One region of the Vibrio sp. E150_018 genome, then DNA from elsewhere that is predicted to be linked to it. Evidence: predicted binding sites of a transcription regulator. Region 1 holds the regulator's gene; the other holds the start of a gene.
The links. The regulator MetJ, encoded in region 1, represses methionine synthesis genes. The targets are predictions, from matches to a motif close to TTAGACNTNTANANGTCTAA.
Positions count from the first base shown of each region.

Region 2: ACE3G9_RS00175 (MetQ/NlpA family ABC transporter substrate-binding protein) is a predicted target of MetJ. The motif match lies at 3,275-3,294, and genes of this name have one in related genera.

Region 1 covers NZ_JBHGNY010000006.1:87,929-96,983, reverse strand. Annotated here, with positions in the region: gene ppc (phosphoenolpyruvate carboxylase) at 1-1,691, shown strand, start outside; gene ACE3G9_RS08330 (PadR family transcriptional regulator) at 1,866-2,441, shown strand; gene metF (methylenetetrahydrofolate reductase) at 2,503-3,390, opposite strand; gene ACE3G9_RS08320 (bifunctional aspartate kinase/homoserine dehydrogenase II) at 3,723-6,134, opposite strand; gene ACE3G9_RS08315 (O-succinylhomoserine (thiol)-lyase) at 6,135-7,301, opposite strand; gene metJ (met regulon transcriptional regulator MetJ) at 7,639-7,956, shown strand; gene ACE3G9_RS08305 (malic enzyme-like NAD(P)-binding protein) at 8,085-9,055, opposite strand, start outside.
Region 2 covers NZ_JBHGNY010000001.1:30,249-39,303, reverse strand. Annotated here, with positions in the region: gene ACE3G9_RS00190 (NAD(P)H-dependent oxidoreductase) at 1-418, opposite strand, end outside; gene ACE3G9_RS00185 (SDR family NAD(P)-dependent oxidoreductase) at 626-1,423, shown strand; gene ACE3G9_RS00180 (LysR family transcriptional regulator) at 1,411-2,301, opposite strand; gene ACE3G9_RS00175 (MetQ/NlpA family ABC transporter substrate-binding protein) at 2,444-3,253, opposite strand; gene ACE3G9_RS00170 (hypothetical protein) at 3,446-3,721, shown strand; gene ACE3G9_RS00165 (TRAP transporter substrate-binding protein) at 4,253-5,272, shown strand; gene ACE3G9_RS00160 (TRAP transporter small permease) at 5,368-5,943, shown strand; gene ACE3G9_RS00155 (TRAP transporter large permease) at 5,956-7,242, shown strand; gene ACE3G9_RS00150 (organic hydroperoxide resistance protein) at 7,358-7,786, opposite strand; gene ACE3G9_RS00145 (MarR family winged helix-turn-helix transcriptional regulator) at 7,908-8,339, shown strand; gene ACE3G9_RS00140 (siderophore ABC transporter substrate-binding protein) at 8,499-9,055, shown strand, end outside.

The sequences.
Region 1 (9,055 bases):
TGAAACGCTTACGTACTCTATTAAATAATACTTGCACCGTACTAGATGCACGCATCAATGGTACTGAAGTCCCTAACCTGCCAATTCTAGAACGTGTTGAGCAACTTTGGGACCCACTACTCGCGTGTTACCAGTCTCTATACGAATGTGGCATGAGTATCATAGCAGAAGGCTCACTACTCGATTCTTTACGTCGTGTGAAAGCATTTGGTATTCACCTAGTCCGTTTAGATATTCGTCAAGAAAGTACTCGTCACTCAGATGTGATCACTGAAATGACCCGCTTCCTAGAAATTGGTGAATACGACCAATGGAACGAAGATGAAAAAGTTCAGTTTTTAATTAAAGAACTTAGCTCAAAACGCCCACTATTGCCGCGTAATTGGGAACCGTCACCTGAAGTACAAGAAGTGCTCGATACTTGCCGTGTCATGGCAGAGCACCCTCGTGAAGCATTTGGCGCTTATGTTATTTCCATGGCACGTACTGCTTCAGACGTACTTGCGGTACACCTCATCTTGCAAGAAGCGGGCTGTAAATTCCGCATGGATGTTTGTCCATTATTCGAAACCTTAGATGACTTGAACAATTCTGAAACGGTAATGAAGCAATTGTTCTCACTAGACTGGTACCGTAACTTTATCAACAACCACCAAATGGTGATGATTGGTTACTCTGACTCAGCCAAAGATGCCGGTGTAATGGCAGCAGGTTGGGCACAGTACGATGCGATGGATAAACTGGTTAAAGTTTCAGATGCAGAAGGCATCGACTTAACACTATTCCACGGCCGTGGCGGTACGGTAGGTCGTGGTGGTGCACCAGCGCATGCCGCACTCCTTTCCCAACCCCCTCGAAGCTTAAAAGGTGGCTTACGCGTAACCGAACAAGGTGAGATGATCCGCTTTAAACTAGGTTTGCCTGATGTTGCGGTAAATAGCTTCAGCCTTTACGCGAGCGCAATCCTAGAAGCCAATCTATTACCGCCACCAGAACCAAAACCAGAATGGCGTGAAATGATGCATACGCTTTCTAATGTGTCTTGTGAAGCTTATCGCTCAGTCGTTCGTGGCGAACCGGATTTTGTTCCTTATTTCCGTGCCGCAACACCTGAACTAGAGCTAGGTAAATTGCCTTTAGGTTCACGTCCATCTAAACGTAACCCACATGGCGGTGTTGAAAGCTTACGTGCTATTCCATGGATTTTCTCATGGAGCCAAAACCGCTTAGTATTACCAGCATGGCTAGGTGCTGGTGAAGCGATTCAACATGCGATTGAGCAAGGCCACCAACCAATGCTTGAAGACATGTGTCGTGAATGGCCATTCTTCTCAACACGACTTGGTATGCTAGAAATGGTGTACTCGAAGTGTAATATTGATATTTCACGTTACTACGATCATCGCCTAACCGATGAGTCTCTATGGCCTCTTGGTGAGCGTTTGCGTGAACAGTTGCAAAAAGATATTGTGACAGTTCTAAACGTTGAAAATAACGAGAACTTGATGCAAAGCGACCCTTGGGGCTTAGAGTCAATCCGTCTACGTAACATCTACATTGAGCCATTGAACATGCTACAAGCCGAGTTGTTATACCGTACTCGTAAAACTGAAAACCCATCTTCAGAACTTGAAGAAGCGTTAATGTTGACGATTGCTGGTATCGCAGCAGGTATGCGTAACACAGGTTAATACGCTTAATTAGTTACCGAATATGATTTAAATATAAGAAGCTGTACTTACTTTGTTAAGTGCAGCTTCTTTTTTGTTTTGAACTGGCTTACAGAAGATTAATTTTTTCACCAGTACATAAATGAATAAAATTACGCTATCTTGGTTACCTACTTAGTAAACTTAGAAACTGCCATGTCACTGCCCTACGTTATTTTAACTATCTTAAGTCGAGAGCCAGCGACCGGTTACGACATCAGCAAAGCGTTTTCTCATAAGGTTGGACACTTTTGGAAAGCTAGCCACCAGCAAGTGTATCGTGAACTAGCCAAAATGACTCAGCTAGAATGGGTAACATCAGAACTTCACCCTCAAGCCGGCAAGCCTGATAAGAAAATCTATACCATCTTGCCATTAGGGCGGTCAAAATTAACCGCTTGGTTTAATCAACCTACCCCGTATACTGCTACTCGTGATGAATTCTCAGCTAAATTAATGGCTTGCAGTGTTGAATCAATAGACCGTTTTATACAACAATTAGACGTATTACTCCCTGAAGCACAAAGCTTGTTGCTGCATTATCAGCAACTCGAAAACCAGTTCTACCACAACCCTAAATCTCTTGAGCCGCATGCCAAGTTGGAACACTTAATTTTAAGGCGTAATATTTTAGAGCGACAAACTTGGATTGAATGGGCAAACGAAATAAAGCAACAACTCCAAACCTTTCCTGAGTCTGAAACAACAGATAGCAAAAAGCTCACTGAATGACAGCAAGCCTTTGTCATTTCTATCTTAAATAGCTTCTATGCAGTAAAGCAGATCTGGGTAATTAGCGCGGACGTACACCGAGTGTGTGGCAAAGTGCATAGGTCATTTCAGAACGGTTTAGGGTATAGAAGTGGAAATCTTTCACTCCTTCACGGCTCAGCGTTCTTACCATATCAATCGCCTGACTGGCACCAACCATTTGTCGAGTCACAGGATCATCATCTAACCCTTCATATTGCTTCGCCATCCAGCTTGGAATACGCACATTGGTCATATCCGCAAAACGCTTCGCTTGCTTGTAATTCGAAACCGGCAGAATGCCTGGAATAATTTCCACATCAATGCCTGCCGTTACGCAACGGTCACGAAAACGTAGGTAGCTTTCTACATCAAAGAAAAACTGAGTGATCGCTCGGTTTGCCCCAGCATCAACTTTACGTTTTAAGTTGATTAAATCCGCTTGAGCATTTTTCGCTTCTGGGTGAATTTCTGGGTAAGCCGCCACTGAAATATCAAAATCGGCCACGCCTTTCAGTAATTCCACTAAATCAGACGCGTACATATCAGGTTTACCACCATTTGGCGGTAAGTCGCCACGCAGAGCAACAATATCGCGAATACCGTTATTCCAGTAATCTTGCGCTATCTCTTTCAGCTCATCACGAGAAGCATCAATACAAGTTAAATGCGGCGCGGCAATCAAACCTGTTTGGTCTTTAATTTCTTTAATGATCGAGTGAGTACGGTCGCGCTCACCAGAATTTGCCCCGTAAGTCACTGAGACAAATTTAGGTTGTAGGGTTTTTAAGCGGTGAATTGAATTCCACAGCGTTTCTTCCATTTTCTCACTGCTTGGTGGGAAAAATTCAAAAGAAACATTAATCTTGCCTTCTAAATCAGCAATATTATGGTTTAGCGCATCAATATGGCCTGCGTGTGAATAACTCATGTTTTACTCCCTGTGGACAACCCACTTAACTCACCTAAAAAGTACGAATCTGAAAAGCATCCTTATCTCTATCGCACTGAATACCAATCCCAACAATCTTTGAAGTCATTTAGACGTCTATATGTCTACAGAATGAAGTGAATAGGATCTAAAGTCAATCCTCTTATCATGAATTTTATTCATGATAAGACTGAATAACTCTCAAATATAAAAAATGCCACCTCATCACTGAAGTAGCATTAATAAATTATTGATTTAATAGTGATATACTTAAATAACTTCAAGAAGTGGGTGACTGTGTCATAAAGCAAAGTTCACATAATCACAATTAACTAAATCAAATTAGATAAACGATTGAGATCCGATTGCAATGCACCTGCGGTCACTTCTCTTCCAGCACCAGGACCTTTAATCACTAGCGGGTTATCTTTGTACCACTTACTCTCAATCGCAAAAACGTTATCGCAAGGTAATAAATTGGCTAACGCATGATCGGGAGATAATGCTTCGACGCCAACCGTTGCTTTACCCTCTCGAGATAAGCGAGCAATATAACGCAACACTTTACCTTGCTTCTGAGCTTTTGCTAAACGCTCTGATAACAGCTCATTCAACACTTCCCCTTTATCGAAAAAGTCATCAGTTGAAAGATCTTTTAACTCATCAGGAACCAGTGATTCTACTTTTACACTTTCAGGTTCAATCTCTACCCCTGATTCACGCGCCACTATCACTAGCTTACGCATCACATCCGACCCATCGAGGTCTGAACGAGGATCGGGTTCTGTTAAGCCCTGTTGCCACGCTAAATCAACTAAATCAGTGAAAGGTACTGAACCATCAAACTGTTGGAATAACCAAGATAAAGTACCTGAGAAGATGCCCGATACCGCGGTAATTTGATCACCACTATTACGTAAATCTCGAATTGCATAGTTAACTGGCAACCCTGCACCTACCGTCGCGTTATACAACCAATGGCGACCAGTTTTATCAAAGGCATTAACTACACGCTGGTAGTCTTGCGTTGAAGCCGAACCAGCGACTTTATTAGCACAAATCAGATGCATACCATGTTCGGCAATGGCTTCGTATTGACTTGCTAGTTCAGCACTAGCAGTCACATCCATCACTACAACTTCGTGGTAATCGGTTTGATGCGCTAAAGTATGTAACCAAGCTTGACCGTCATTAGCCACCGACTCATCCTCAAAGCGAGTTAATGCTTGAGCAGGGTCGATACCATTTAAATCGAGCCAATAGGTTTGACTATCAACTACCGCAACTAAATCAAAACTCATGCCGCGACGCTTTTCGAGATCGGCTTTTTGCTCAGCAAATAATTCCAACCAACTTGAGCCAATATTACCTTTACCACATAAAGCAATTGCAACTCGTTTCTGTGCTTGGAATAGTTGAGAGTGAACCGCAACGACCAATTCAGCAACATTGGTTTTACGTAAAATAGCTACTAGGCTTAAACCAGAATCGGCTTCTGAAATAAATTCTACTGGCGCATTTTTTAGTTGTTGGTAAAAACCATAACAATGATTTGGGTTGATCGTTACCCCAGCGCCAACGGCTGCGACCATCGAATAACCTTCGAGCAATTTAATTTCTGCACCGATTGCGGTGTCTTGCAAATACGTCATCGCACCAGCAGCAATTTCAGCAGTATACGCTAAAGACACTAAGCCTTGATCCGGTTGAGATTGCATCGCTAATGGCTGCAATTGTGATCGTGTTAACGAACGTATTAAGTCTGATTCTAAACGAGTAAAGTCATGTCCTGCACCAAAGTGAATTTGAATCAGTAGCACTTCATCAAGCGAAGTAATGATTTTCGCCCCACGACCTGATGCCAATACTCGCTCAATACGGGTAGAACCTGATTCTGGCTGGTAGCTGCAACGTAGGCTTAAATCCATGGCGCTTTGAGCAACTGGCTGCAAGGTACGACTGTGTAATACTGGCGCGGCTAAACGGGCTAACTCGCTGGCTTCATCTAAACGCAGTAAAGGTAGCAAACAAGCATCCGTGACCTTACGAGGATCGGCGCTATATACACCCGCCACATCACTCCAAATGGTGACTCGAGATGCTTCAGCTAATGCGCCAATCACGGTAGCAGAGTAGTCGGAACCATTACGGCCAAGCAGTACGGTTTCACCTGCATCATTACGCGCCATGAAACCTGTGATCACTACACGTAATTTTCCGTGTTGAGCTAATTTTTCTTTTAGAAGAGGTAACGAGCGGCCACGATCCACTTCGGGTTGTGCGCCACGCTCAGCTCGTAAAAAATCACGCGAATCAAGCTGCACCGCTTCCATATCAAGATAAGACAACAACGCGGCTAATAAGCGAGATGACCAGACTTCACCATGGCCTAGAATGCTAGCTCGCATCACTTCCGTCACTGGGCCATTAATCTCACCCAACGTCATAAACTCTTGATTAACTAAGTCAAGTAGCGGTTTTGCTTTTTCTTCTGGTAATAATTCTTCGATTAAACCGAGTTGAAATTGTCGTAATTCCTGCAGCACTTCATGGGCGATTCGACCATCTTTTTCTAACGCAGTAATCCACTCAATTAATCGATTGGTAGTACTCCCAGCAGCCGACACCACAACTAAATCGGCTGGAGATGAATATTCTTGTAAGATGTTGGCGACTCGTTTGTAGCACTCTGGGTTGGCCAGACTACTACCACCAAATTTGTGTAACTGACGAGCAGATGTCATTTACGCTACCTCTTGTGCTTTTTTAAAAGCTTGCTCTAAATCAGCGATTAAATCCTGACTATCTTCTAATCCAACAGAAACACGCAACAACAACGGTGAGATCCCCGCTTCTGCTTGTGCTTCATCTGACATCGCTCGATGAGTCATCGATGATGGGTGACACATCAAGCTCTCTACTCCGCCTAACGATTCCGCCAGAGAGAATAGCTCTAATTGACCGACAAAGGTCTTTAATTGTTCCATGCTGCCATTGATTTCAAAACTCAGCATAGAGCCAAAACCACTCTGTTGTGCTTTGGCAATATCATGCCCCGGATGCTCTGGTAGGCTCGGATGATAAATAGTGCCAACTAATGGCTGTTCTTGTAAGTACGCCAATAAGTCTTGCGCGCTTTCTTCATGTACTCGCATACGTGCTGCCAATGTTCTTAAGCCGCGTAATGTCATGTAACTATCAAACGGTGTGCCAGTTGCACCAATGCAGTTACCCCACCATGAAAGCGTTTCTACATGCTCAGGGGCTTTCGAAATAATCACGCCACCAATGACATCAGAATGTCCATTGATGTACTTCGTCGTAGAGTGAATAACAAAATCTGCGCCCAAGGTTAATGGTTTTTGATATACCGGTGTCAGAAAGGTGTTATCAACCGCCACTAACGCACCTACTTGCTTAGCTTTTGCACAGGCTTTAGCAATATCGACCACACGCACTAATGGGTTTGATGGTGTTTCTAATAAAATGAGTTTTGGCTTTTTCTCGATAGCGGCATCAAATTCTGTCTGATTTGATTGGTCAACAAACTGAACTTTAAAATCGCCTTTTTGTGCTCGAGTATTAAATAAGCGGTAGGTGCCGCCGTAGCAGTCATGTGGTGCAATAATCAGATCATCAGGGCCAATAAAGGCTGAAACCCATAAATTTAGTGCAGACGTACCACAGTTAGTGATGACTGCACCAGCACCTTCTTCAAGTTCAGATAATGTTTGTTCAAGCAAACCACGGTTAGGGTTACCAGAGCGAGTGTAGTCATACTTAGGCACTTCACCAAAAGCTGGAAAGCCATAGTTGGTCGATAGATAAATCGGTGGAACCACCGCATGATATTGGCTATCCGATTCAATACCGGTACGAACGGCGACAGTTGCTGGCTTTCTTGAACTCATTGGCGTATTCCTTTCCTTTTGCAATCGCAATCAATATAAACCACTATACTAAAATCTTTCCAAAGCGCTATTTGCACAAACGCAATTAAAAAATTAAAACTATGTACTGCTTTGAAGTAATAAGGATCATATACCCAAGTATAAAAATCCACCTACAATGGCATGGCTAAAAATAAGATATATACCCAAGTCACTTAGGTATACTAGTACTTTATCCCTAGGTAATTAGGACGTCAAGACCTCTAGCCATCTAAATGTCTTTACTTTCGGCGGTAAATGCCCCTAAAATTAGCACTTAGCCACTAAAATTACAGATATTAAACAACGAAGGTGCGTGATGGCAGATTGGAACGGTGAGTACATTAGCCCATATGCAGAGCATGGAAAGAAAAGCGAACAAGTTAAAAAGATCACGGTTTCTATCCCATTAAAAGTTCTTAAAGTATTAACCGATGAACGCACTCGCCGCCAAGTCAACAACTTGCGCCATGCGACCAACAGTGAACTATTGTGTGAGGCATTCTTGCATGCTTATACAGGGCAACCTTTACCAACTGATGAAGATTTACGTAAAGATCGCCCAGATGACATCCCAACAGAAGTAAAACGTTTAATGACCGAAATGGGCATTGAATTCGAAGCGTTTGATGATTAATACGTTACTCGGATTGTCGTAACTCGTTTATCGAAAAAGAAAAACAAAGCCCGCTCAAATGATTTGAGCGGGCTTTGTTGTATTCGAGCTACGAGAAGCGAAGCGCCCTAGCATTCGAGTTTATCTTTTTACTTATACTGCTCTGGCAACTCAATACGAGCAACGCCCGACTCCACTGCTGCGCGAGCGACTGCACCCGCAACTTTAGAAAGCAAACGCGGGTCCATTGGTTTTGGAATGATGTAGTCTGGGCCAAATGATAGTGAATCAACACCAGCAGCTTTCAGGACTTCTACTGGCACTTCTTGTTTTGCTAATTGACGAATCGCTTCCACTGCTGCTAATTTCATTTCGGTATTAATTTCACTAGCACGCACATCTAATGCACCGCGGAAAATGAATGGGAAACAAATAACGTTGTTTACTTGATTCGGATAGTCACTACGACCAGTACCCATAATTAAATCATTACGCACTTTTTCTGCCAGTTCAGGTTTGATTTCTGGATCTGGGTTTGAGCAAGCAAATACCACAGGTTTATCAGCCATTAATGCTAGAGCTTCAGGTGGTAGAAGGTTTGGACCAGAAACGCCTAAGAATAAATCCGCCCCTGCAATCACATCTTCCAAAGTACGCATGTCTGTATTGTTGGCAAACAATTGCTTATATTCATTCAAATCATCACGACGAGTATGAATCACGCCTTTACGATCTAGCATGTAGATTTTTTCACGTAATGCGCCACATTTGATCAATAGTTCCATACAGGCAACCGCTGCTGCCCCTGCGCCTAAACAAACAATTTTACACTCAGATAATTTTTTTCCTTGTAGCTCAATGGCATTCAGCATACCAGCAGCCGTAACAATGGCTGTACCGTGTTGGTCATCGTGGAAAACCGGCACATCACAGCGCTCAATTAACTGACGCTCAATCTCAAAACAGTCTGGGGCTTTAATATCCTCTAAGTTAATGCCACCAAAAGTATCCGCGATGTTTGCAACGGTATCGACAAACTCATCGATAGTGCGGTGTTTCACTTGAATATCAATCGAGTCTAAGTCAGCAAAACGCTTAAATAAAAGCGCTTTACCTTCCA
Region 2 (9,055 bases), on a different contig from region 1:
TAGACCAGTGACCATTAAAACCTGATTCATCGGTATTGGCATCAACGAAGGCATAAGCACCCATAAATTGATCGTACATCTCTGCTGGTAAATGGCCTGATGTCACTTCAGCATCAACCCGTTTGGCAAACTTTTCTTTGGTAAATTTTGGATCGTACGCCAAAAGAATCGTATGTGAGGCCGCTTTCGCATGTGGTTGGTTAAACTGGTGCATATTGGCAAACGTATCGTGAAAACGAAGTTTTGCTTCATCCGTTTCCAAAACAAGGAATTTCCAAGGCTGAGAATTAATCGATGATGCCGATAAACGAATCGCTTCTTTAATGATAGCCATATCTTCTTGAGAGATACGCTTTTCTTCATCATATTTTTTTGCAGTGTAACGGTTGTTTAGATCTGTGATGATTGGATGAGACATCTTGATACCTTATTTCAATACAATGTAGATTACAGCGCTAAGGGAAAAATCAACCAATGCGCTAACGTTGAAAGCAATCATACGTGAAAGTTTAAAATTGATAATAGAGTGATTTGTTGAATTACTTTATAGATTTTATTGAAAATGATTGGGGTATGATGTTTACAACTTACAATATCCATATACCCCCCATAGAGAATCTGACCTATGAAAAAAATTATCTTAATCACTGGCGCAACAGATGGCATTGGCTTAGAAACAGCAAAATCATTAGTGCAACAAAGCCATCATGTGATTTTACATGGTCGAAATTCAGAAAAATTAAATTTACTGCAACAAACACTGAAGCAAACCGCTCAAAATAAAGTTGAAACGATCACAGCTGATTTATCAGACATCGCTATGGTTAAAGCCATGGTGATCGAAGTGGCTGAGCGCTTTGGAAAATTAGATATCATCATCAATAATGCCGGGGTTTTCACCACTTCCACTCCTAAGACGCAAGATAATTTAGATATTCGATTTGTGGTCAATACCCTCGCTCCTTACATCTTAACCAAAGAGTTATTACCGCTATTCGATAAAACTGGTCGCGTAGTAAATCTTTCATCAGCAGCACAAACGAGTGTCGATTTAAATGCACTTATCGGGAAAACCGATCTCAACGACAATGCCGCTTATGCCCAAAGCAAGTTAGCACTTACGATGTGGTCTCGGCACTTGGGTTTAGCCTATAAAGAGACAGGTCCTATGATCGTATCGGTGAATCCCAAGTCTTTTCTGGGAAGTAAAATGGTGAAAGAGGCTTATGGTGTTGCCGGTGGCGATATTCAACTTGGCGCCGATATTTTAGTAAAAGCGGCGCTATCAGACGAATTTGCTCAAGCACATGGTGCCTATTTTGATAACGATATTGAAGCTTTTGCTATGCCTCACTCGGATGCTTTAGATTCAGCGAAGGTAAACGATGTTATAAAAACTTTAGATAGTCTTTATTCCCAATAGGTTTGCTGACTAAAGTACTCAATAAAGTAATCAATAAATGCTCGAACTTTTAACGGGGTTAAACGAGAACTTGGATAGACGGCCCAAATACTGGCATTCATATCCAGTGGATAATCTTGTAATATTTCCACCAACTCCCCATTTTCAAGATGCTGATGAACACTCCATAATGAGTTGATCGAAATACCAACACCATGAATAGAGGCATCACGCATCGCATCCCCATTATCCGTTCGAAAACGTCCTGAAGTATGCACATTCACTAGGCCATTTTCAGTTTTGAAAGCCCAGTTATCCATTCCCATTAAGTTGATACAATCATGATCCACCAGCTCTTGTGGCGTATTGGGTTCACCATTCTGTTTTAGATAATCTGGAGAGGCCACCACGATACGACGATCAGGAGCAAGCTTACGAGCAATTAACGTTGAGTCTTTGAGTTCAGCCACGCGGATCGCCACGTCAAATCCACCTTCCACCATATCGATAATCGAATCAGAAAAACGAAAATCGACGGTGATATCAGGGTATTTAGCCATAAACGCGTTTAATCCAGGGATCAAATGCATACGCCCAAATGAGGCTGGTGCAGTCACTCGTAAAGTCCCAGTTGGATTATTATTCCCAGCGCCTACCGCACCTCTGGCAGCTTCAACAGAGGCCAATACTTCCTCCGCATACGGCAAAAAAGCGAGCCCTTCTTCAGTCAACGAAACTTTGCGCGTGGTTCTGTGTACCAATCGAACCCCTAAGCCTTCTTCTAGCTTATTAATATGTGAGCTGGCGACCGCCGGAGATAAGCCTAACTCATGACCTGCCATGCTAATACTCTGGCTTGAGGCTAAACGAACAAGTAATTTTAGGTGTTCTATGTTCATAGTAAATTCAATGCCGTCCATTCAGGGCTAATCATGGTTTTATTCTATCGTAAATGTTGAAACTTGTAGCGTATGGACACTATAAACAAAAACGAACACTACCATCTAAAGTGCTCGTTTTTGTTTTATTTTAAATGGTCAATTAAAACGCTGGCTCAATCGTGCCTTTAAAGGTGGTTTGGATAAAGTCACGAATCGGTTGTGACTGATAAATCTCAACGAACTTTTTATACGTTTCGTTATCTTTATCCGCTTCTCGTGAGGCAATGATCATAACGGCTAATTCCGCATCTTTTGCTTCAAAGTAGATACCTTGTGTTTTTGGATCTAAACCAGCAGACATTACGTAATTCATTGTGATCACAGACGCATCAGCATCGGTTAACGTTCTTGGTAATTGTGCGGCGTCCATTTCGATAAAATCAAACTGCTTTGGGTTCTCAACAATATCAAACACTGTCGCTTTCGAGCCTACGCCCGGTTTTAACGTAATAAGCTTAGCTTCTGCTAGTAACAATAAAGCACGGCCACTATTGGTTGGATCATTTGGAATAGTAATGGTGGCGTTTTGCGGTAAATCAGCCAAATTTTGATACTTATCGGAATACACGCCCATGCGCATCAAAATAGATCGGCCAATAGAAACTAAGTGCGCTTTCTTATTGTTATCATTAAAATTATTCAAAAAAGGTTGGTGCTGATAACTGTTTAAATCAATACTGCCATCGACTAGCGCGGCATCCGGTGTGATGTAATCAGAAAAGGTCACCACCTCCACTTTCAACCCATGTTTAGCCGCTTCCTCTGCAACCGCTTCAACCACTTGAGCGTGAGGCCCAACCGTCGCGCCCACTTTGATGACTTCCGTTTTGTCTTCTTGTCCGCAAGCGGTTAACCCTAATGCCAAAGGAAAAAGTAGTGCAAGCTTGGTAATGCTTTTCTTCATTGTCATAAATATCCCTTTTAAATAAAAATAGCCGTATAGACTTCCATAATGAGATTACCTTAACTGAAGCAGAAAGCATAATGATTTAAGTACGCTAGGTATATTTCACATTCTGCAACGCTCAATCTACCTCCAAAGTTCAATTTATTTTTAAAGTTTAAAATTTTATTATAACCCTAGTAACCAAGAGGATATAGCATGAACAGAAAACCGACACGTACAGAAGCCATGCAAATCATCATTAATGAAGTAAAGGAGACTTTTCCTTTATATGAAGAAGATACCTTTGTTTGCGGTACGGAAGGGAATTGTATTGGCTGCCCTAAAAAGTTAATGGAACTGGTTGATTCAGAACTGTCATATTGGGAAAGTGCCCTAAGGCGTGGTGTCACTCCACAATTTGATGAAATCCGCCGTTTTGGCAAACTATGTAAAAACGTTAAACGCGGTTTAGTGCGTAACAATATTTTATAATCCTCTCCTCCTTCTTTCTGATGCTAGCCAATAGCCTTATATACTTGAATTTTATCTATAGTGTTCTAAGTTTTAGTTAAGAGAAACTTTTGAATTATTATTAAATTTAGTGACTAAATAGCTGATATTGGCTAATTTATTTTAATTATTCACAAAATAAATGTGTAGTGTACTTAACATTTTTCAGCCAAAAACAGTAAAAACCTAAGCAAATTGAATGTTTAAATTTGTTAGATCACTCAACATATTGGAATAAAACCACACCAAAATCGTGACAATGATCACACCAACAAAAAGTCCGCATTCTTCCCATGTGTTTAGTCCAAAATGTTTATGAAAAGATGATTAAGTAAAACCTTAGATATACCCAAATTAATTGGAGTTACAGTGAGGCGACAAGTGAATGAGACCCCATGAGCATAGCTCGTCTTATTCGGTTGGTGCAAATGAGCGCTATCAACAAAGCTGCAGCTCCAAATACGAAGGGTATAAACATCGTTATGAACGACATCACCAAGGAAAGGAGAGCAAATGTTTACTCGAAATAGCTTAAAAAAGCTTGCTACCGTATCTTGCATTACCGCAAGTATTGGATTTTCAAGTTTTGCTAGTGCCGACACATGGCGTTATGCCCATGAAGAATATGAAAATGATGTTCAAGATATTTATGCTCAACAATTCAAAAAGTACATCGAGGATAATTCTGATCACACTCTAAAAGTTTATCGTTTTGGTGAGCTTGGTGAATCGGATGACATTATGGAGCAAACTCAAAGTGGTATTTTGCAGTTTGTTAACCAATCACCTGGCTTCACGGGTTCATTAATTCCAGAGGCGCAAATTTTCTTTATTCCTTATCTAATGCCTACGGATATTCAAGCGGTTATTAAATTCTTTGGTAGCAGTAAAGCCATCAATGAAGACTTCCCTAAACTGTATGCAGAGCAAGGCTTAGAGCTACTAAAAATGTATCCAGAAGGTGAAATGGTTTTAACTACCGATGAACCAATCACTTCTCCTGATGAGCTAAAAGGTAAAAAAATACGTGTCATGACAAACCCTCTATTGTCATCAACTTATGAAGCCTTTGGGGCAACACCGACCCCACTCCCTTGGGGTGAAGTTTACGGCGCACTACAAACGAATATGATTCAAGGCCAAGAAAACCCAATCTTCTGGATTGAATCAGGCGGTTTATATGAAGTGTCACCAAATCTAATTTTCACTCATCACGGCTGGTTTACTACCGCTTCAATGGCGAATAAGAAGTTCTATGATGGCTTATCAGATGAAGATAAAACATTGATCCAAAAAGCTTCAGATTTCGCTTATGACGGAACCATTAAGCACATTACGGGTTTAGCGGAAAAATCACTTAAACAAATCCAGTCTAAGAGCGATAAAGTCACCGTCACTCGTTTGACGGATGAGCAACTTGCTAAATTTAAAGCAAGAGCTCCTCAAGTTGAAGAAACGTTTATTGAAATGACAGGCGAAGGTGGCCAAGCCTTACTTGATCAATTCAAGGCTGATTTAAAAGCTTCACAATAATAATTAGCTTTAACTAAGGTTAATTACAGTAGGACTGAGCACCGAGTCACTTTATCGCATGAGAGTATTCGGTGCTCTTTATTGAAGGAAGCACTATGCCTAATTCAGATAGGTTAGATTACCACTCCGAACTGCCCGGTTTTTTGGGCACCCTCGATAACTTTCTAAGCAAAATAGAAGCGGTGATGCTCGCGACAGGCGTATTGCTCATGGCTTTAAATACTTGCATCAATGTCGCAGCGAGATTTGCCTTTGGTGAAGGCTTGTTCTTTGCTGGAGAAATTAATCGAATATTGATCATTCTTATTACGTTTGCCGGAATCGGCTTTGCTGCTCGTCTTGGGCGTCATATTCGCATGTCAGCGTTTTTCGATATGTTGCCTGATAGTGGCCGAAAATTTTTGATGATCCTCATTTCACTTATCACTGCCGTCATTATGTTCGCCTTAGCTTACTTTGCTTTTCAATACGTGGTAAGCGTTTATGAGCGAGGTCGAATCTTACCGGCACTAGGGTTCGAAATTTGGTGGATTTATATTTGGGTACCAATGGGTTTTGCTATTACCGGTATTCAATACTTACTCACTGTATTTAAAAACCTCACTAGTCAAAAAGTTTACTTATCAAGTGGTGTCGTTGATGGCTACACCGATCATGAACAAGACCTCTAAAGGCACTATTTTATGGCACTGACTTTAATGCTCATCATGTTGGTACTGCTATTAATTGGCTTTCCAATGATGATCCCTCTCACCGCGGCCGCTCTAACGGGCTTTTATATGATGTTTGGTGGAATGAGCCAAATGGATACCTTTATTCAACAAGTACTTGGAGGTATTCGCCCTGCTTCCCTGATCGCGGTTCCTATGTTCATTCTTGCCGCCGATATTATGACACGCGGACAATCAGCACATCGATTAATCAATATGGTGATGACCTTTATTGGCCACATCAAAGGTGGGCTAGCGATTAGTACTGCGGCTTCATGTACTTTATTCGGTGCGGTTTCTGGATCTACCCAAGCAACCGTAGTCGCCGTCGGTTCAGCGTTACGCCCCAAATTACTTAAAGCAGGTTACAGTGATTCTTTTTCATTAGCCCTTATTATTAATGCTAGTGATATCGCATTTTTAATTCCACCAAGTATCGGCATGATTATTTATGGCGTGATCTCGGAGACTTCAATTGCAGAACTATTTATTGCCGGCATTGGCCCTGGCTTAATGATCTTGTTGTTCTTCTCTATTTACAGTTACATCTACGCGACCGTCAAAAAAGTGCCAACCGAAGAAAAAGCAAGTTGGAGCGAGAGAGCAACCGCCTCCAAGCGAGCAATTTGGCCATTAATGTTCCCTGTGATTATCGTCGGTGGTATTTACGGTGGTGTATTTAGCCCAACAGAAGCTGCAGCGGTGTGTGTTCTATATGCCATCATCTTAGAGTTTGTTATTTTCCGCTCGCTTAATACACAAGATATTTATGTGATAGCCAAATCTACCGGGCTAATTACCGCAGTGGTATTTATACTCGTTGGAGTAGGAAATGGCTTCTCATGGATCATTTCTTTTGCTCAAGTACCACAAACCATTTTAGATGCGATTGGCATTGATCAAATGGGGCCACTTGGCGTATTAGCAGCTATTTCAATCGCCTTTTTCGTGGCTTGTATGTTTGTTGACCCTATCGTCGTGATCTTGGTACTAACCCCCATATTTGCGCCCGCGGTTGCGGCAACGGGACTCGATCCGGTTCATGTCGGCATCATCATTACCTTGCAAGTTGCGATTGGTTCTGCGACCCCACCGTTTGGCTGTGACATATTTACCGCGATTGCCATCTTTAAGCGCCCTTATTGGGAAGTAATTCGTGGCACTGGGCCATTTATTTTTATCTTATTATTATCAGCCGCTTTACTCATTTTCTTCCCAAGCATTGCACTCTTTTTAAGAGATATCACCTTTGCAGACTAGTCAATTCGACTGATTTAACATTGAGATACCAAAAACAAAAAGACCTCACGCTATATCAATAACGTGAGGCCTTTGTTTTATTTGAACGCTTTATCTAAACGTGAGCCTAAATGACTTAAGCAACGGATAGTTCAATCGCGATATTACCGCGAGTCGCGTTTGAGTACGGGCAAACTTCATGTGCTTTGTTTACTAGATCTTGAGCGATCGCTTTATCAAGGTCGCCAACATTCACTTCTAATTTCACAGCAATACCAAATCCGCCTTCAATTGGGCCAATTGATACTTCAGAGTTAATGTGCGTGTCTTGTGGTAGTGCTACTTTAGCCTGACCTGCTACCAATTTCAGTGCGCCAATAAAGCATGCTGCGTAACCTGCGGCAAAAAGTTGCTCAGGGTTTGTGCCTTGACCGTCATCACCACCTAAGCCTTTTGGTGTAGAAAGAGCCACATCCAAGCGACCATCATCTGATTTTGCTGAACCTTCACGTCCACCTGTTGCAATCGCTTTAGCGGTGTAGGCAACACTTTGTAGTTCTTTCATGTTTTATTCCTTTTGGGTTGACGAAAATACTTTGCATACAAAATACTAGATCGTAAAAACGTTAATTGCAAATATTTTGTGTGCAAACTAAAATGGCGATAAGCACAAAATGAGAATAGACATGAAACATCCCCAACTCAAACTCGACAACCAAATCTGCCACCGTTTATATATGGCCTCTAATGGACTTACTCGTACCTACCGAGATTCATTAGCCGAGCTCAATTTAACCTACCCTCAATATGTTGTGATGATGGCACTGTGGGAAAAAGATGGCATCAGCATTACCACTTTACTTGAGAAAACCGCAATTGATGGTAGCGCTATGACGCAAATTCTCAAAAAAATGGAAGATAAACAGTTATTGAGCATAGTGAAAGATCAGCACGACAAGCGTAAACGTGTCGTTAAATTGAGTGACTCGGGAGAGAATTTACAATCAAAAGCAGCAAAAATACCTGAACATATTCGATGCCAATTTCCAAGTTTACATGATGGAGAAGCTCAGTTATTAATTCAACTTCTTGATAAAATTATCAAAGATGTAGACTAAAACTTACTCTCTGAAATGATAAGAATTTAACTTTCGCTATCACCGCACAAAATAAAAAATCAATTTAACTAAATTTACACTATTCGCTCTTGATTTCTTACGTTTGCCCTATATAGTAATCGAAATGATAATAGTTATCGATTACGTAAAGGATAAGAAATGAAATGTTTCAATAAATCTAGTTTGATAGCCTCCGCTTTCATCTCAATTGCAACGTTATGCTCAGTTTCAGTGAATGCTAAATCTATCACGGTTGATCATATTATGGGTTCAACCACACTGGAATCATCACCACAGCGTGTGGTGGTCATTGGTACAGGCGTACTTGATGCCGTTGATGCACTTAAAATAAAGCCTGTTGCAGTGTCAAAAGGGACCCCCCTACCTGATTATCTTGATCAATATAACGCTGATAACATCGCTTCTTCTGGCACCATTTTTGAACCTGATTTTGAAACCATTTACACCCAGAAGCCTGATCTTATTATTGTTGGACCACGCAGCTCTAAACATTTCAAAGAATTGTCGAAAATCGCTCCTACTTTTGTCTTTGCGGTGGAAAATGGCTCTGATTACTGGCAGAACACCCAATCTCTCTGGAATGATTTAGGCTTAATTTTTGATAAACAAGAATTGGTTAATCAGAAAATTGATGGTTTAAACCAACGCTTTGCAGCGATTAAATCTTATAACCAAAGCCATGACATAGATGCATT